Regions from separate parts of the Paenibacillus sp. FSL P2-0173 genome, predicted to be linked through region 1. Evidence: predicted binding sites of a transcription regulator. Region 1 holds the regulator's gene; the other holds the start of a gene.
The links. Region 1 encodes CtsR, which represses protease genes until heat stress. Its sites were predicted from a motif close to ATGGTCAATAAAGGTCAAACA; they were not measured.

Region 1 (10,261 bases):
CCCAAGTATACAAGCGAGGTGACGAAGTTATGGAGATCAGACAATTACAACGTGAGGAATTTGAAGCGGCTATTGAATTATCTCAATATGCTTTTCAGTTTACAATGTCCCAGGAAGATTTGGAAAAATCCAAGAAGAAATTCAAACCGGAGCAAACATGGGGAATATTCGACGGACATGACTTGAATGCTAAACTGACTTTGTTACCGCTACAGGTATACATAAACGGTCAGGTTTTTGATATGGGAGGCATTGCTGGTGTGGCAACGTGGCCAGAAAAGCGTCGCGGAGGCATGGTATCACGCTTGTTGACGCATGCGCTTGAAGAGATGAAGTCTGCGGGACAAAGCCTTTCTTTTCTGCATCCATTCTCCTTTGCCTTCTATCGTAAATTTGGATGGGAAACGTATATTGAATACAAAAAGTACGTCATTCCCATTGAAAAATTCCCTGCAAAACTTAAAACAGAAGGTACAGTCAAACGCGATGTCAAAGATATTTTAGAATTGGACCAAGTGTATCAAGCGTATGCATCTCGTTATAATGGCACGCTGGTACGAGATAAGGAATGGTGGCAAGAGCGGATTTTAAATGAGAACTATCGAACTGCGGTATATTACTCAGAAACAGGCGATCCTCAGGGATATGCACTATACAAAATTGAAGATAAACAGTTGAATTGTGATGAGTTGGTATATGAAAATGAGACGGCTCGTCGGGCTTTATGGACTTATTTTGCAAATCATGACTCAATGATAGCCCAAGGTAAATTTAATTACGTTCCAGCAGATGACAATCTGCCATTTTTACTCGATGATCCACGAATTCAACAGGAAACTGTGCCTTATTTTATGGGTCGTATTGTGGATGCAGCTGCTTTTATAGAAAGATACCCTTTTGAACAGATTGGAGAAGAAACAAGTTTAACCTTAAATCTGACTGATCGGTATGCTCCATGGAATGATGGATTATGGAGATTAACGATTACTACGGAGGGGCAAGGACATCTGGAGAGAGTGGATATAAGCAATTCATCTGAAAACGCCATAGTAGCTGACTTGAAACTTGGGATTCAGTCACTGACGACTCTGATGCTTGGCTACCAGCAGGCTGATGATCTGTATAAATGGGGGCGTATTGAAGGTAGCAGTGAGTCTGTGTCTGCCCTTAAACGTGTAATACCGGTAAAACAAACGTTCTTATTGGATTTTTTCTGATAAAGGCCCAGTTAGTTCTTCTTAGGCTCCATCTTTCAGGGAACATAACTTGTGTGGTTATCATAATTTTCAAAACTCTTTCTGTAATGGGAAGAGTTTTTTTATGGTATTGTATAAAACATAATTAGATTGCGAAAAATGGTATTGACCCCTTGGCAAAAATGAATAATGTGCTATAATATGAATATAGTCAAAGAAAGTCAAAGTCAATCAAACCTCGTGCGATTCTGTAGAAGTACTATGCTGATGGATTAGCTGTATAAGGTGATTTTGATAGCAAAGAAGTAAATGAGGATCGAAATGATTTGCGTATAGTTAGGAGCTGACTCTTATGAACATAAGAGAAGTGTATGATTAATCGCAAATAAAGGCCACACTAGAGACAAAACGGTACAATTCCAATGGATGTATCAATAGCCTGAATACAGCTTAGATTCGTGACTTTACCGTTTGGTTAAGTTCAATATACGGCGGACTCTGTGGAGCGTGAAATGTACTTGAATACTTGCGTTTCCGTTAGTGGAGGATGATGAAATGCGCAATGTTTCCGATATTATTGAACAATATTTGAAGAGTATATTGCTGGAAAGTCCCCAAGGTTTAGTGGAGATTCAGCGCAATGATCTGGCTGACCGCTTTTCCTGCGTGCCGTCGCAAATTAATTATGTAATTAGCACCCGGTTTACGCTGGAAAAAGGCTATGTGGTGGAAAGTAAACGCGGTGGCGGGGGCTACATTCGTATTCAGCGAATTCAGCTGCCTGCACAGCATGCCATCCATACACATCTTCATCAGAGCATCGGGGAGGAAATAAGCCAATCGGCAGCAGAAGGTCTAATTTATCAGTTAGAGGAAGCCCATTTTTTAAGCAAAAGGGAAGCTAATTTAATGAAGGCTGCTTTATCAAGGGATACATTATTACTGAAGCTTCCCTATCGTGATCAACTGCGAGCAAGATTGCTTAAGGCTATGCTGATCTCGTTGCTGGCGACCAAATAGTGTGTGAATAGAGACTAACGTTTGGATGTAGGGATTGGTATAAATCCTGACATTGAAGGAGGTGCTTTTATGCTGTGCCAAGAATGTAATATGCGGCCGGCAACTTTGCATTTCACCAAAATTGTGAATGGCGAAAAGACAGAGTTTCATATTTGTGAGACGTGTGCCAAGGAAAAAGGGGAGATGATCCCTGGAACACCTAACGGCTTTTCGATTCATAGCTTGTTGTCGGGGATGCTGGATTTTGACTCCAGTACAAAGAGCCAATCTTCAGGCCACAGCGGTCCGCAGAACCTGCAATGCAAGGATTGTGGCATGACCTATGCACAGTTTAGTAAGCTGGGACGTTTCGGATGCCCGTCGTGCTATCAATATTTTGATAGTCGTCTGGACCCTCTGTTCAAGCGTGTGCATGGCAGTACGAATCATGTTGGTAAAGTTCCGGTTCGCACTGGAGGCCGACTGAAGGTTAAACGGCAAATTGACGATTTGAAAAAAGAGATGCAACAGCATATTGTACAGGAAGAATTTGAATCAGCTGCTGAGCTTAGGGATCAAATCAGAGAGCTTGAAAAAGAAATGACTGAAGAGTAAAGTTTGTGAAGAGTAGGAGGGATGCGTAATGCCCAATATTCGGTTTACGGAGAAGCCGCTAAGTGACTGGATGCGTGGTGATGCTGCGGATTCGGAGATTGTCATTAGCAGCCGGGTGAGAATTGCGCGTAACTTGCAGCATCTGCCTTTTCCCATGCTTGCTACCAATCAGCAGTCGGAAGAAGCACTTCAACGCTTGACGGATATCCTTCAGTATGATGATTTAGGCGGTTTTGGTACTTTCCATACGCTGAAAATATCCGAGTTGGATGAGATCGACAAGCAGGTGCTGGTTGAGAAGCATTTGATTAGTCCAAATTTGGCGAACGAATCTCGTAACGGTGCTGTTTTAATTAGCGATGATGAATCGGTTAGTGTTATGATAAACGAAGAGGATCATCTGCGTATCCAGTGCTTATATCCGGGATGTCAGGTTAGGGAAGCTTGGGAACGCGCTATGATTATTGATGATGCATTTGAAGCGCATGTTGATTATGCATTTGATGATCGGAGAGGTTTTCTGACCAGTTGTCCGACGAATGTCGGCACAGGTATGAGAGCTTCGGTGATGATGCATTTGCCTGCATTAGTTATGACTCATCAAATCAATCGTATATTGTCTGCTGTTTCACAGGTAGGTCTTACAGTTCGTGGCATTTACGGTGAAGGCAGCGAAGCGGTCGGAAATTTGTTTCAGGTATCTAATCAGATTACACTGGGACAAACCGAAGCGGAGATTATTGAGAATCTACATGGCGTGGTGCTACAAATTATTGAGCACGAGCGTTCTGCCAGAGAAAGGCTAATGAATGAATCTATGCTGCGAATTACAGATCGGGTGATGCGTTCATTCGGTATTTTGTCATATGCAGCAGTATTGGATTCCAAGGAGGCTGCACAGCGGCTATCCGATGTACGTCTTGGCGTAGATTTAGGGATTTTGGAGCGTCCTTCCACCGCAGCGATGAATGAGCTGAATGTGATGACACAACCCGGGTTCCTGCAAAAAAGCTTTGGGGATAAAATGAATACCGAAGAGCGCGATATGTACCGGGCGAAGCTGATCCGGCAAAAATTAGGCACAACCCTTTAATATATAGAATGATCTGAAATACACACTGTGGAGGTGCAGGATATATGATGTTTGGAAGATTTACGGAACGTGCACAGAAAGTGCTTGCTTTGGCTCAGGAAGAAGCTGTTCGATTGGGACACAACAACATTGGCACAGAGCACATTTTGCTAGGCCTCATTCGTGAAGGTGAAGGAATAGCCGCGAAAGCCTTAATCGGTTTAGGGCTGGGACTGGAAAAAATCCAGGATGAAGTGGAAACGCTGATTGGACGCGGTCAAGAGCAACCGACGAACATTGCCTATACTCCACGCGCCAAAAAAGTCATCGAACTGTCTATGGATGAAGCCCGCAAACTGGGCCATACCTATGTAGGTACAGAACATATTTTGCTTGGTCTTATTCGTGAAGGTGAAGGCGTAGCAGCGCGTGTACTGAACAACTTGGGCATCAGTCTGAACAAAGCGCGTCAGCAAGTGCTTCAATTGCTCGGCAGCAGCGAGGCTGTTTCCAGCCATCACGGTGCTCCAGCTAATGTCAGCACGCCAACTCTGGACAGTCTGGCACGCGATCTGACGGCATCTGCGAAGGAAAACAACCTGGACCCTGTTATTGGGCGTAGCAAGGAAATTGAACGCGTAATTCAGGTGCTCAGCCGCCGTACAAAGAACAATCCGGTTCTGATCGGTGAGCCTGGGGTAGGTAAAACAGCGATTGCCGAAGGATTGGCCCAAAAAATTATAGCAAATGAGATTCCTGAAACGTTGCGCGACAAGCGCGTAATGACACTGGATATGGGTTCTGTGGTAGCAGGCACCAAGTATCGTGGTGAATTCGAGGATCGTTTGAAAAAAATTATGGACGAGATTCGTCAAGCGGGTAATATCGTATTGTTCATTGATGAGCTGCATACGCTGATTGGTGCTGGTGGAGCGGAAGGCGCAATTGATGCGTCCAACATCCTTAAGCCTGCTCTGGCACGTGGCGAGCTGCAATGCATCGGTGCGACCACGCTGGATGAATACCGCAAATATATTGAGAAAGATGCTGCTTTGGAGCGTCGTTTTCAACCAATTACAGTGGATCAGCCTTCTCCAGAAGAGGCGATTCAAATCTTGTACGGCCTGCGTGACCGTTACGAAGCGCATCACCGTGTAAAGATCACAGATGAGGCTATTGAAGCGGCTGTAAAATTGTCAGATCGTTATATCACCGACCGCTTCCTGCCAGATAAGGCTATTGACCTTATTGATGAAGCGGGCTCCAAAGTAAGGCTGAATTCTTACACTGTACCGCCAAACCTGAAACAGCTGGAAAACCGTCTGGAAGATATCCGTAAGGAAAAGGATTCAGCGGTACAAAGTCAGGAGTTTGAAAAAGCGGCAGCGTTGCGTGATACAGAGCAAAAAATCCGTGAAGAGCTAGACGTGACGAAAAACCAATGGAAAGAACAACAGGGTCGTACAGATTCTGAAGTTACACCAGAGGATATCGCTCAGGTCGTTGCAATCTGGACAGGTGTTCCAGTCAGCAAGCTGAAAGAGGAAGAAACACACCGCTTGTTGAATATGGAAGAGTTGCTGCATGAGCGGGTAATTGGACAGGATGAAGCAGTTAAGGCAGTAAGCCGGGCGATTCGCCGGGCACGTGCCGGACTGAAAGATCCGAAGCGTCCAATTGGTTCCTTTATTTTCCTCGGCCCAACTGGGGTTGGTAAAACAGAATTGGCACGCGCCTTGGCTGAATCCATGTTTGGAGATGAAAATGCGGTTATCCGTATTGATATGTCCGAATATATGGAGAAGCACTCCACGTCCCGTCTGGTAGGAGCACCTCCAGGGTACGTTGGATATGAAGAAGGCGGTCAGCTGACTGAGAAGGTACGTCGTAAGCCATACTCTGTTGTGTTGCTGGATGAAATTGAAAAAGCACACCCAGAAGTATTCAATATTCTTCTGCAAGTGCTGGAAGATGGTCGTCTAACAGATTCCAAAGGTCGTGTCGTCGATTTCCGTAACACACTCATCATCCTAACATCTAATGTTGGTGCACAGGCGATTAAACGTAACTCCACGCTTGGTTTTACAGCTGTAGTGGACGCTGGGGCGGATTACGATAATATGAAGGGCAAAGTGATGGATGAACTGAAGAAAAGCTTCCGTCCTGAGTTCTTGAACCGGATTGATGAAATTATCGTTTTCCATTCTCTCGAAGAAAAACATATTGCCGAAATTGTGTCACTCATGTCTGAGGAGCTGCGTAAGCGCCTGAATGAGTATGAGGTGGACTTCGAGTTGACAGACAACGCTAAAAAATTCCTTGCCAAGGAAGGCTTTGACCCAGCGTATGGTGCGCGTCCATTGCGTCGTGCAATCCAGAAGCATATTGAAGATCGCCTGTCCGAGGAACTGTTGACTGGCAACATTACTAAGGGTGACTCTCTCTTCATTGATGAGGAGAATGGTGCATTGACTGTAACGAAAAAGGATAATGTATCTGCCAAGTCCTAAAGCAGTTTACTAAATAAATAGTAGAAAAGGGTGTCTCGCAGGCTGGAAAGCTATTGCGAAGACACCCTTTTTGTGTATAAAACACGGTAAAATGGTTGGGTAAATGCTTTGGGAAAGTTTGTGATATTGCTTTACGTCCGCCAAGCTTCAATGGTAAACTTTTATTGTTACAGCTCTTTCTGGGCTGTATGAACATAAATTTGACATTATCGTCGTCAATAAGGAGCCCAGGAATAAAGTATGGCTAAAGTGAAAACTAAATTTTCCTGTACGGAATGTGGTTATGAATCGCCCAAATGGTACGGAAAATGTCCTGGATGCCAGGCATGGAATTCCATGGTCGAAGAAACGGAAAGCGTTGTAAAAACTCAAGGAATGGGGTCTTCCCTTCTTACTCATAGCACAAAAGACAAGCCACTGCCTATTATAGAGGTGGAGAGTGGCAAAGAAACGCGAATTTTGACGGGAATTGGCGAATTGAATCGAGTACTCGGTGGAGGTGTGGTGCCGGGTTCACTCGTTTTGGTGGGCGGTGATCCGGGAATCGGTAAATCTACGCTTATGCTGCAAACATCTAATGAGCTGGCTTTAACTGGTTTAAAGGTGCTATACGTGTCTGGTGAGGAATCTGTCCGTCAAACGAAACTACGTGCAGATCGGCTCGGTGCCTTGTCCCCCAGCCTATACGTATTATGTGAGACGAATTTGGAGACGATTGAAGAAGCGGTGGACAGCTTGAAGCCGGAATTTTTGGTCATCGACTCGATACAGACCGTATATTTGCCTGAGGTGACGAGTGCACCAGGTAGTGTGGCTCAGGTGCGGGAGTGTACTTCACGCTTTATGCGAATTGCCAAGGGGCTAGGTATTGCTACGGTATTGGTGGGACATGTGACCAAGGAAGGGGCCATTGCAGGTCCACGTTTGTTGGAACATATGGTTGATTGTGTGCTTTATTTTGAAGGAGAGCGTCATCATACGTATCGGCTTTTGCGTGCAGTTAAAAACCGTTTCGGTTCTACAAATGAAATTGGTATTTTTGAAATGGCTGAAAGCGGTTTGCGTGAGGTGTCAAATCCTTCTGAACTATTCCTGTCTGAACGACCACTGGGGGTAGCGGGTTCTACTGTTGTAGCCAGTATGGAAGGAACCCGACCTGTATTGGTTGAACTGCAAGCATTGATTGCAGCTACGCATTTTCCATCTCCGCGCCGAATGGGCACAGGAGTCGATCATCATCGAATGGGATTAATCATAGCCGTGCTAGAAAAGCGGATGGGCATGTTTTTGCAAAACCAGGACGCCTATCTCAACGTAGCTGGAGGCGTGAAGTTGGATGAACCGGCGGTGGATTTGGCTATAGCTGTGAGCATTGCTTCCAGCTTTAGGGATGCTCCTACCAAGCCGTACGATGTGATTTTTGGCGAGGTGGGACTGACAGGTGAGGTACGTGCGGTATCCCGAGCAGAACAGCGAGTACGGGAAGCGGAGAAACTAGGTTTCAAACGGGTGATCATGCCGGAGAAAAGCTTGAAGGGCTGGACACATCCGAAAGGGATTCAAATTATAGGAGTAGGAACGGTGGCAGATGCACTGGCAGCCGCATTAGATTAGGGGGCATTGAGAATGAAAGAAGCGAGCCAACTGGATAAAATGAACGATTTGCTGCGGCTTGTGGCACCGGGAACTCCCTTTCGCGACGGGTTGGAAAACGTTTTGCGTGCCAAAACGGGTGCTCTTCTGGTCGTTGGCTATAGCCCAGAAGTTATGGAAGTGGTGGATGGCGGTTTCTCCATTAATTGTGATTTTTCGCCGAATTATTTGTATGAGTTGGCTAAAATGGACGGCGCAATCATATTGAGCGAGGATTTAAAACGAATTTTATATGCCAATACGCAACTGATTCCGGACTCCTCCATTTCTTCAATTGAAACAGGAATTCGGCACCGGACAGCAGAACGAGTTGCAAAGCAGACTGGCAAACTAGTGGTTTCTATTTCCCAGCGGCGTAATATTATTACCTTGTATCAGGGGACATTACGGTATGCGCTCAAGGAAATCGGGGTTATTTTGACGAAAGCCAATCAGGCTATTCAGACGTTAGAGAAATATAGATCCGTGTTGGGGCAAGCCTCTACGAATTTGACAGCTTCTGAATTTGAAGAGCTGGTTACCATGCCGGAGGTCGTTAATGTCATCCAGCGGATCGAAATGGTGCTGCGCATCAAAATGGAGATCAAACGATTTATTAACGAGCTCGGAAATGAGGGCCGTCTGATTAGTATGCAGATGGAAGAGCTTGTCAGCAACATTGAGGAAGAAGCATGGTTGCTGTATAAGGATTATGCCAAAGACGATAGCGACGAGAAGATTCGTGAAATTATATTGGGACTCAAACGTTCTACGGACGACGAATTGTTGGATGTGAATCATATTGTACGTTTACTAGGCTACCCTTCTTCAGCTGCGACATCAGAAGAGTATATTGCTGCACGCGGCTATCGGGTACTGAACAAGATACCGCGTTTGCCGAATGTGATTATTCATAATCTGGTGGAGCGGTTTGGACGTTTTCCGCATGTCATGACAGCAACGATAGAAGAACTGGATGAAGTGGATGGTATTGGAGAGGTTCGTGCGCGTACGATTAAAGAAGGTCTTAAACGTTTGCAGGAACAAGTTTTCATTGACAGGCAAATGTAAATGTAATACAGTGAAAGGATTATAATGGAACAATTCATACATTGAGGTGAAGAGATGATTACCAAATCAATTCCGAACATGTGTACCTTAGGTAACTTGTTTCTCGGAATGATCGCCATTTTATTGGCTGTAGACGGAAAATACAGTCTTGCCGCTATTATGGTTATTGTCGCCATGTTGTTGGACGGACTGGATGGAAGGATGGCCCGGGTCCTGAATGCCCAAAGCGAATTCGGTAAAGAACTGGACTCCTTATCAGATATGATATCTTTTGGTGTTGCTCCCGCAGTTATTATGTACATGGTTGCTTTTCATGATGCGAATTCGGCTCTCGCTTGGACGGTTACTGCCATTTTCCCGATGTGCGGAGCGTTGCGTTTGGCTCGATTTAACGTACGTCCTGGTGTACCAGGTTATTTTACGGGTTTGCCAATTCCGGCAGCAGGTGGGGTATTAGCGACTTTGTCCTTATTCCATAACGATATTTCATTGTTATACATGTCGATTGCCATGTTGCTGGTTTCTTATTTGATGGTCAGCTCCATGAGATATCCTAATTTTAAAAAGGTCGGCCTCCCAAAAAAAGCGATCTGGGTTGCTCCATGGGTCGTAATTGCAGCGGTGGTGTTGGCTGTTAAATTCCCTGACCAGCTGTCGAAGCTGATTTTTGTACCGCTGGTGCTGTATGCATTGTATGGCATGAAGCTGAACATTCGTAAGCTGTCACGCAGACGTGGACGTGGTCGGGAGCGTTCCAGTCAGGAAGAACAGGACGATCAATATCGTCATTCACAGCGTTAGTATCAAGCAAGAATAAGAATAAGCATTTATTTCCTTGAAGCATTTCAGGGAGATAAATGCTTTTTTTTATGCATAAAAAGTGAAAATACAGGGTTAGTTATGTTGGAAATGGATCATACTGGTAAGAGAAATGCTATGTATCCAATAAATAGCAGACTATATGAAAAGAAAATAAAGGAGGTATAGAGACTCAATGTGGAGAAAGGCTATTTTAACTTTTACAGGATTGTGCGGAGCATGGTTTGGCTATACGTTATACCAGCGGGTAGGAGGCATTGTAACGTGGATGCCGCAATGGTTGAGTGATGGGTCTTTACCAGGAATGATTGTTTGGATGATGGCGGGAGCAGTGCTATTTATGGCTG
Region 2 (10,261 bases), on a different contig from region 1:
AACCGTTAATACCAACTTTAACTGTCATGAGTGAGTTCCTCCCAAAGTTCGTTTAGTTTAGTTTTATATATTCAAGACAGACCCGAAAGCCCGTCAAGACAACATTATTCATAAATCCTATATTAATCATTTAAATAACGACTTACAATCTCAACAGCAGCGCCTTCGTCGGTGACTAGAATGTCCTCTTGCCCGAAACGCAGTACCGCATGAATAGCGGCCGCCTTGTTTTTGCCTCCAGCTACACCTAGCACCGTATCGGTACGCCTAATGTCCTCCAATCGGAGTCCAAGCGTCAGCATTCTGTGAACAACGACGCCATCTTCGTTAAAGTAATAACCAAACGATTCGGCTACCGCTCCTTCACTGCTGATCTGGGCAAAGGTTTCGGGATCAAGTTTACGTCTATGTGCCATCGCTATGGCGTTGCCTATCCCGTGAATGATGATACGACTCTCGCGAATCAGGTTCAATATATCCTGAATGTTCGTATCTTCAAGCAAGGAGTTGTAAGCATGATTGCTGAGCAAATCCGGTACATGGAGCAGACGGTATTGAGCGCCTACCTTGCGCGCCATTGTGGAAGCAATTGTGTTGGCCTGCATTTCCATGCTTTCTCCCAAACCTCCGCGTGCCGGTACAAACCACCCACCCTTAAGTGGGCCATTAGAAGGTAGTGCCAGTTGTTCCGCCACGTCGGCAATCGTCGTGCCACCTGTTACAGCGACCACATCCTCGTCGTCCATAACACTCAGCAACGCTTTTGCTCCAGCGCGCCCCAGCTCCTGCTTTGTTAACGGAGAAGCATCCGAATCCCCTGGAACGACAACCACCTTTCTCAAACCATAGGCTTGACGAATCTGGTCCTCCAATTGGGACAGGCCGAACAAGTTGTTCGCAATCGGCTCCAGCTGTTCCAGCAGATCCAGTCCTGCTTTGCTCACCTTCATGCCTACACTCTCAATCTCAATTAGCCCCTGAGCTTTAAGAAGATCGGTTTCGGCGCGCAACACGCGCTCAGTCATGTTCAGTGAAGCTGCCAGTGTTCTGCGTCCAACAACATCGGACAGCATAATCTGATGCAGGATCGTGTACCTTTTTTTCAAAACATCCATGAGGTCGGGCAGAAGCTGCTTCTGTATTTCTAATATCTTTCGCATGCTTTCCACTCCCGCACACTTCTAAGTTCTGTCTCTAATGCTCTATCTCTAACTGGTCTCAAAACGTCCCGGGATAACTTTTTAAGTCCCACGTATATCTTAACCAATATTTGCTCCATATGCAAGTCTATCTGAACCTATATTTCTCAACCATTTATCTGAATATGCGCATTTAATAAAAGCTTGCAATTCACTGCTGTATATCATATAATCATCTTTGTTTCCAATTAGCTGTTTAATTAGTTAGTTGTTTGCATTGAATCAACTATGCGCCCGTGGTCCAACGGATATGACGTAGGCCTCCGGAGCCTGAGATCGAGGTTCGATTCCTCGCGGGCGCGCCATTTTAAATGAACGCTTAGATGCTTCTATATAATGTTTTAACCAATAAGAGCGCTGAGGGCTCTTTTTTTTAATCATTAGTTTGACTTTCTTTGACTTTTTGTTTGAAATTGTTTATCATGTGGTTAATACGGTAACAGTTTATAAATAAGGGACGTGTAATCGGCATGTCCACCAAATCCACTAACGATATTTAAGGGAGGTTTTTTGACGTGAGCTATGTTCCTATGGTAGTAGAACAAAGTAACCGCGGCGAACGCGCCTATGACATTTATTCCAGACTGTTAAAGGATCGCATTATTTTGTTAGGCTCGGACGTCAATGACGTTGTAGCCAACTCTATAATTGCGCAAATGCTGTTTTTGGCTGCCGAAGATCCTGAAAAAGATATTCACTTGTATATTAACAGCCCTGGCGGTTCCATTACAGCTGGTATGGCCATTTTCGATACGATGCAATACATTAAACCTGACGTATCTACGATTTGCGTAGGTATGGCGGCTTCCATGGGCGCGTTTTTGCTGAATGCAGGCGCCAAAGGTAAACGTTTCGCTTTGCCAAACAGTGAAATTATGATTCACCAACCCCTGGGTGGTGCACAAGGCCAGGCAACGGATATCGAAATCCGCGCACGCCGCATTCTGAAAATGCGTGATAAACTGAACCGCATTCTCGCAGATCGCACAGGCCAACCACTGGAGCGCATTGAAAAAGATACAGACCGTGACTACTTCATGTCTGCTGATGATGCCAAGGAATACGGTATTATTGATAAAGTGCTAACTAGCTCCTCTCCAGAAGGTGTATAAGAGAAGAAATTTACCTCTTTCGATAACTGGTAAATGAAAAAGCTGCTCCGGACTTTCTTATCCGGTAGGCAGCTTTTTTGCTTTATTGTTTTTTAGGTTATAGACAATTGGACTTATTTATTTCTACTATTCATTCTGTCCCGCAAAAGGCTTTCCGCCTTGAGGCAGCAATTGACCGAACGAGTAGGTAAACTCCGGAATTCCATACGCGTATGGCGCATAATCATACAAATCAAACACGATTGTTACTCCACTGTTCGTCACATAAAAATTCTGATCTGCCGCCAGCTCTTTAAATTTGCCGAATCCTTCGCCAGCCTGAAGTGCATCGATTTTTTTCTTCAAATCAGCATTGAGGAACTTTTTGTAGTTCGGATTTGCCTTCAATACGTCAGACAATTGCAGCAGTTTACCATCAGCGAGCGAGAACGTATATCCTTTACGTGCCGTCATGCCATGCGCGCCACCCGTATACGAGTAGTCCTGCATAATCACACTCAGAATACCATCTTTGTTATAGGCAATCACAAAATCATTTCCGAACTCATACGGTCTTTCTGTTGTAGCCTCTCCCTCAGCCATCATCTTTTTGCCTGCTGCCAATATACCTTCTGCATGCTTTTTAAGCACATTGTTAATGGCCTGTTGAGCCTCAGAATTCAGCTGGCTACCGCTGATTTGCGGGTACTTAATTTTGTAGGACACCTTCGCACTACTCGAAGCTGGAAGTGTTTGAGACGCAATTGTAATCGGATTTAGCTGGCTTTTACTCAGCGTTACTGTTTTCTGAGCTGCATTCCATTGAGCATCTATGCCCAGATAGTCTTTCAGCAAACTCATAGGAATATATAGCTTCCCAGCGATCTGTTTGGCATCCATACTACGTGTATTGATTCCATTGACGTTGACGTAGGCATCCGAGGAAGAAGCCATAATGTAAAGTTTATTGTACCCGCTACCTACGGTATATGTCGCTGTTTTCGCATCATAGCTTACTGGAATCCCCAAGCTGTCGCGCAGTGCGGCCACCGGAATCATTGTACTCCCGTTCACTTGCACACCTTTAGCGGGCAACGTTTTACCATTCCATTGGATGGTGATTCCTGGTTGCTGTGTTGTCGCTTGCTGCTGTTTCGTCGATGCTGCCTGGATATAGGAAACGGGAACAGCTGTGACTCCTGCGAAAATCCCTGCCGCCAGCAGTGCTGAACCCCATTTTTTTGCATGCTTACTCATATTAAATATTCCTCCTGTTAATGATCTGTATTGTCTATGTGTGGTAACTACTTTTAATATTATATCTATACCCTATTGTATGTAGTTTACAATCTGTACACTCTCCGATTTCAATATGTACACCTAATAACCCTTAGCTATGACAGACTCATTACAAAAAGGTTTCGGTATACAAAAAAAGCCAGCAAGCCAGCCTGCACATGATGCAGGCCGCTTGTGGCTTCGTTTGATGATCTATATTAGTTCATTTCGTATTGAGCCGACACCTGAACTTTCACTGTTACTTGCCCCGATTGTATCTCTGTCCCGCCACCTGCTACGTCCAAGAGCGATTTTGACATGGCATTTTCACGTTGTGTAAAGATTTGTGCTTCTCCGCCATCTACCGTCACACTCACAAGGACACCTAACCCTCGTTTGGCTGCCTTAGCTACAGCACTGGCTTTAGATTGTGCGCTTCCCAATGCCTTAGTAATGGCTTCTTCTTCATAAGTCGAAGGATTTTCCACGGAAAAACGTACATTATCTACGTTATTGGCTCCGGACTTGGTCGCCTCATCCAACAACTGACCGATTTTATCCAAATCGCGGTATTTGACGGAAAGTGTATGGTTGGCAGTGTAGCCTTTGAGCTTCTGCCCTTCTTTTTCGTTATAGGTGTAGTTAGGCTGTACATAAAACTGGCTGGTCTGAATGTCATCTGCGCTAATGCTCCACTTTTCTTTCAGCAGTTGTGTAACCTTGTTCAATTTTGTAGCATTGGCTTTTTGAGCAGCGGCTGCCGTATTCCCTTCCGATTGTACACCGATAGAGAGATAAGCAATATCGGGCTTCGCCAATACTTCCCCGCTTCCAGTCACATTAATTACACCGTTTACCGTCGAAGCTGTTGACGCAGCATAAGCACGATCTGCCCCCGTCCATAATCCTCCTGCTACTCCCCCTGCCATTAATGCTCCTGCGAGAACTGCCGTGGCTACTGTTTTTGTCCAAAGTCTCATTGAATTCAACCTCTTTCTTGAAAATGTTTGTACCTTCCAGACGGAAAAGACGGAAAAAGGTTGCAGCCAAGCGTACAAATTTCCGAAACAGAGCATGACCACGGGGATTTTAATTATTTATAGTTTGAACTTAATACAGTGTCTATATTCAACAAATCCATCCATAAAACAGTTAACGGAGGAGTTTTCGAAGACTTTTTTCTGGATACAAAAAAAGCCCCAAAGGGGCTTTTCACTAAGAGCATACACCATATTACAAAGCAAATATTTGTTTATTGATTTTCCAGTTCTACCTTACTAACCAAACTTACTAAAGCGTTTACAGCCTGTTCGGCGTCCGCACCTTCAGCACTAATATTGATTTCAGTACCTGTACTGATGGCAAGACTCATAATACCCATGATGCTCTTGGCATTAACCTTTTTGTCTTCTTTTTCCACAAAAATCTCAGATGAATATTTATTCGCTTCCTGTACGAACAACGCAGCAGGTCTGGCGTGCAGTCCTGTTTTCAAGCGTACGACTACCGGATGTTTTGACATGTCAGCTTACCCCCTCATCAAATAAATCTGGACACTACTTACTCCATTTTATTTATCACATTATAACATTAACCCGGGACAGACACTAGAAAAAAAACTAAAAAAACCGGGGCTGAAAGCCCCACGGACATTCTTTTTACGGAATCAGGCCATTTTCGCCCCTGATTTTGTCAGCCATCTCATCAATTTTGCGAAGCCGATGATTTACACCCGATTTACTCACGACCCCTTTGAGCATTTCCCCGACTTCTTTTAAATTCAAATCGGGATGAGCGAGACGAATTTCTGCCACTTCACGCAGTTTATCCGGCAAGGTCTCCAAACCAACTTCCCTCTCCAGCAACTTAATATTCTCAATTTGCCGGACAGCAGCTCCGATCGTCTTGTTCAAATTAGCCGTTTCACAATTGACAATGCGATTTACGGAATTGCGCATATCGCGCATAATGCGTACATCTTCAAATTTGAACAAGGCTTGATGCGCCCCAATGATGCTAAGCAGCTCAATGATCTTCTCGCCTTCCTTGATGTAGAGAATAAAACCTTTTTTTCGCTCAATACAGCGAGCATTTAGATGAAATTCATTCGCAAGATCAACGAGTGCCTGACAATGCTCCTCATACATCGAAGAAATTTCAAGGTGGTAAGACGATCCTTCAGGATTGTTGACAGAGCCACCTGCCATAAAGGCGCCCCGCAAATAAGCCCTCTTACAACAGTTTTTCCGAACGATATCCCGATTAATCCCGTCAGTGAACAAGAAACCTTCTGAGACGATATAAAGATCCTTTAGCAGCTGTTGCACACCATTGGGAATACGGACAATGTACACATTATTTTTTTTCAAGCGCATTTTTTTCCGTACAAGCAGTTCGATATGAAGTTGAAAATGCTTCTTGATCAAGGAGTAAATCCGCCTTGCAATCGCGGCATTTTCTGTGGACACGTCCAATATCACCCTTTTATTCGACAGTTGTACGGATCCGAGCATACGTATGAGCGCAGATAGTTCCGCTTTCTCACAACAGGACTGGCTTTCAATCATCGTAAGCTCTTTTTTCGTTTGTGCCGCAAAGGACAAGGGACTCACCTCCTTCTTAATATCCAGTTTTGTACCAATTGGTAAATATGCTGGCTTAATTTGTCGGCATCATGCCGTAGATACGTACGGAACAAAACTAAAGTATCTGCCACCACTTTATATCCCCGATCGGTCAGCTCGCCCATGTCTACTTGAACTGGCTTAGCGCCCTGCTCGGCATACATTTCCTGTACTTGGGGTGGAATTTCTCCGTTATTTACAATGACATAGTCGAAGAGATGATGCCCTACATGCTCAAAAATAGCTTGCAGGTGATCTCCTACCGTATAGCCATCGGTTTCTCCAGGCTGGGTCATAACGTTACAGACAAATATTTTGATAGCGTCTGATTTTACTACAGCTTCAGCGAGTTTAGGTACAAGCAAATTCGGTAATATGCTGGTATATAGACTGCCGGGGCCAATCAAAATCGCATCAGCCTCATTAATGGCCTCTACAGCCTCAGGCAACGGCTCCACGTGAGTCGGTTCAAGAAAGACGCGTTTGATTCGTCCGCCCGCTTCCGGGATCTTGGACTCTCCGGTAATCACCGTGCCATCCTCCATTTCGGCACTTAGCACAACGCCTTCCTCAGCTGCCGGCAGCACGCGTCCCCGGACAGCAAATACACGGCTAAGCTCACGCACCGCCGTTACAAAATCTCCCGATATATCGGTCATCGCTGCTAAAATCAGATTACCCAGGCTGTGGCCTGACAATCCTGATCCCGCACCGAAACGGTATTTCAGCATATCTGACATCACTGGTTCCACGTCAGCCAAGGCAGTCAGCACATTGCGAATATCCCCTGGAGGGGGCATCTGCAGCTCACTGCGCAAAATCCCGGAGCTTCCGCCATCGTCAGCGACTGTAACAATAGCCGTAATATCTAGCGGCTTTTGCTTTAAGCCCCGCAGCATGACGGACAAGCCGGTTCCGCCGCCCATAACAACAATACGTGGGCGCTCCCGTTGTGATCCGGTCTCTTTCATGATTTCACCTCATTAATGCCGGTCCCGATCAGCATCCCGATGCGAAACAGAAACAGATTCTGTCTCGCTGGCACCCAGCATTTTTCCTAAATACTCCGATATTGCAACAGAACGATGCTTACCGCCAGTACAGCCAATGCCGATAATGACCTGGCTTTTGCCTTCTTTGCGATATTGCGGAATCAAAAAGTGTAACATATCCAGCAACTTGGTCAAGAATGCCTGAGTCTCGGGCCATTTCATGACATAATCATATACATCGCTATCCTGTCCCGTGTGGGGACGTAGTTGGTCCACATAGTGGGGATTAGGCAGGAAGCGCACATCGAATATAAGATCGGCATCAATGGGAATACCATACTTGAAGCCAAAAGAAGTAATGTTCACGGAAAGCATACTACTCTCCAGATGAGAAAATCGTGAAATAATCCTCGCCTTTAAGGTTGCAGGCTTCATCACACTTGTATCAATAACCTGTGTAGCCGAGCTTTTTAATTCTTCCAACATCTTGCGCTCCAACCGAATCCCATCCAAAGGCATGCCGTCTGGAGCCAGCGGATGACGTCTACGGCTTTCCTTATACCGCTGTACGAGAACGCCATCATTCGCATTTAAGAATAAAATTTCACAATGAATCGTAAAATGATCTTTAATATAATTCAACGATTCAGACAAGGCGGTGAAAAATTCTCGTCCGCGTAAATCAATTACGAGTGCCACCTTGCCTATTTTACCGTTAGACTGCTCAATCAACTCGGCAAATTTGGGAATCAGTACAGGAGGCAAATTATCAACGCAGAAGAAGCCCAAGTCTTCCAGGCTCTGAACCGCAATGGTCTTCCCTGCGCCTGACATCCCCGTAATAATAATGAGCGTTGCCCACGGCGCAGCATTTTTTAGGTTATCTGTCATATGGACTTCCCTCTCCTTTTGCTTCTTCGCTCTATGCCAGTACCCGTATTATCAGTAACCTGTGGATCAGGATCAGGAACGTAGCAACAAACCAGCTGCCCCTACGATACCTGCGTCATTGCCCAGCACAGCTGGAACAATCGATACCCCTTTTTGAAGGGGCTCAGGTGCCAGTTTGGTGTACACGCGACGCATCTCTTCAAACAAAAAGTCGCCTGCTTTGGAAACACCGCCACCTATGATAAACAACTCTGGATTAAGCACAGCGGCAACTGCTGCCATAGATTTCCCCAAATAGAAAGCAGCACGGTTCACGATACGCAGAGCGACTTCATCTCCAGCTTTAGCAGCATCAAATACTTCCTTGGCAGCAATTTGATCTTCCAGCGCCAGAGAGGTCCGATCGCCACGTTCCACAGCGTCCTTGGCCATACGAATAATGCCTGTTGCAGAAGATACGGTTTCCAAACAACCCATTTTGCCGCATCCACACTGAATAGCCTCCAGATCAGGTACGACGCTGATATGACCAATTTCTCCGGCCATGCCCGAGAAACCTTGATATATTTTACCATTAATAATAATGCCGCCCCCAACACCTGTTCCCAGGGTATAGCATACGCAATTTTCGATACCTTTGCCTGCTCCGGCCCAAGCTTCGCCAAGCGCGGCAACATTGGCATCATTGTCTATTTTCACAGGCTTGCCAATCCGGTTCTCTAGGAGCGCACGGATCGGTACGTCACGAAAGCCAATATTAGGAGCGAGGACAATAATACCATCACGAACATTCGTAAAACCTGCAACGCCTGCACCGACACCCTTTAGTTGATCCCACTCATAAGGAGATTGCTCAACAATATGCCGCACATATTTTTCGATATTACCGATGACAACGTCTACACCTTTATCGGTTTCGGTTGGTCCCTCATATGTGTGCAAAAGCTGTCCGTTTTCATTACAAATGCCGACTTTAATCGCGGTACCGCCCAAATCGACACCTACATAGATACTTTCAGACATGTTCCAAGCCACCTTTATGTTTACTTAAAAACCTGGTATGAAATATATGCTTACAATTCCTACTTCATAATAGTAATCCTACGTTCCAACTATAATTGAAGCCCCCGTTACGGTCAAGGACACTTCCTTGTTGAGAAGTGTACGATTAGCGGAATTTTTAACCTCATGCACCCATAAGAAAAACGTCTATTGACGTACTTTCAAGGAAGCCAGACCACGCTTAACGGAAATTTTTCTTGCGATTATAGATTGTTCAGCTCCGCTGAAAACTTATAAATTCTATAATCATAAAAAGGAGAAAGCCTGTGCAAACGCAGCAGGCTTTCTCTTCCTGAACAAAAGATGCGGCATAACAGAGGTTTCCTTCGCTCTCCCGTTAGCCTTTTTGTGTACTATAGACACGCTTTTATTGATCCAGTGTTTCGCTCCAGTCGTGAACAGCACTGCCTTCGAGATACTTCTCGCAGTCCATAGCCGCCATACAGCCCGTTCCCGCAGCCGTAATAGCTTGACGGTAACGGTTATCCTGTACGTCCCCACAGGCAAAAACTCCGGGGATGTTCGTTTCCGTTGTGCCTGGCTTTACTACAATATAGCCGTGTTCATCGGTATGGATTTGTCCGTTCAGGAAACCTGTGTTCGGTGTATGCCCGATGGCTACGAACACGCCATCTACCTCAATCAGCTCATCCTGATTGGTCTCATTATTGTGTACCTTCAAACCTTTTAAGCCAGCTTCTCCCGTCACAACTTCCAGAGGAGTCCGGTTTAATGCCCAATGTACTTTTTCGTTCTCACGCGCACGATCTTGCATAATTTTGGATGCCCGCAACTCATCGCGACGATGGACCAAGGTTACACTGGAAGCAAAACGGGTCAAGAAGCTCGCTTCCTCCATGGCTGAATCGCCACCGCCAACCACGACAATCTTTTTCCCGCGGAAAAAGAATCCATCGCAAGTTGCGCACGTGCTGACTCCGCGACCTACATTGTCCTGCTCACCCGGAATGCCTAGATATTTGGCGGACGCACCTGTAGCAATAATGACCGACTCCGCCTCAATGATACCTTTACCCTCTACCTTCACTTTAAAAGGGCGTTTGCTGAAATCTACTTCCTCTACCCATCCGGAAGTAAATTCAGCGCCAAAACGTTCAGCCTGC

Region 2: a site for CtsR is predicted at 1,582-1,602, ahead of clpP (ATP-dependent Clp endopeptidase proteolytic subunit ClpP). Genes of this name have one in related genera too.

Annotation. Positions count from the first base shown of each region.
Region 1 is NZ_JBBOYK010000009.1:135-10,395, forward strand. Features, by position in the region: gene MKX30_RS26755 (GNAT family N-acetyltransferase) at 30-1,217, shown strand; gene MKX30_RS26760 (CtsR family transcriptional regulator) at 1,752-2,216, shown strand; gene MKX30_RS26765 (UvrB/UvrC motif-containing protein) at 2,286-2,810, shown strand; gene MKX30_RS26770 (protein arginine kinase) at 2,839-3,903, shown strand; gene clpC (ATP-dependent protease ATP-binding subunit ClpC) at 3,948-6,392, shown strand; gene radA (DNA repair protein RadA) at 6,633-8,006, shown strand; gene disA (DNA integrity scanning diadenylate cyclase DisA) at 8,019-9,095, shown strand; gene pssA (CDP-diacylglycerol--serine O-phosphatidyltransferase) at 9,150-9,896, shown strand; gene MKX30_RS26795 (PIN/TRAM domain-containing protein) at 10,090-10,261, shown strand, end outside.
Region 2 is NZ_JBBOYK010000005.1:17,654-27,914, reverse strand. Features, by position in the region: gene gap (type I glyceraldehyde-3-phosphate dehydrogenase) at 1-28, opposite strand, end outside; gene MKX30_RS23290 (sugar-binding transcriptional regulator) at 123-1,160, opposite strand; tRNA gene MKX30_RS23285 (tRNA-Arg) at 1,430-1,504, shown strand; gene clpP (ATP-dependent Clp endopeptidase proteolytic subunit ClpP) at 1,715-2,311, shown strand; gene MKX30_RS23275 (PdaC/SigV domain-containing protein) at 2,438-3,547, opposite strand; gene MKX30_RS23270 (SIMPL domain-containing protein) at 3,787-4,548, opposite strand; gene MKX30_RS23265 (HPr family phosphocarrier protein) at 4,821-5,090, opposite strand; gene whiA (DNA-binding protein WhiA) at 5,227-6,171, opposite strand; gene MKX30_RS23255 (gluconeogenesis factor YvcK family protein) at 6,177-7,163, opposite strand; gene rapZ (RNase adapter RapZ) at 7,176-8,075, opposite strand; gene MKX30_RS23245 (ROK family glucokinase) at 8,148-9,098, opposite strand; gene trxB (thioredoxin-disulfide reductase) at 9,505-10,261, opposite strand, start outside.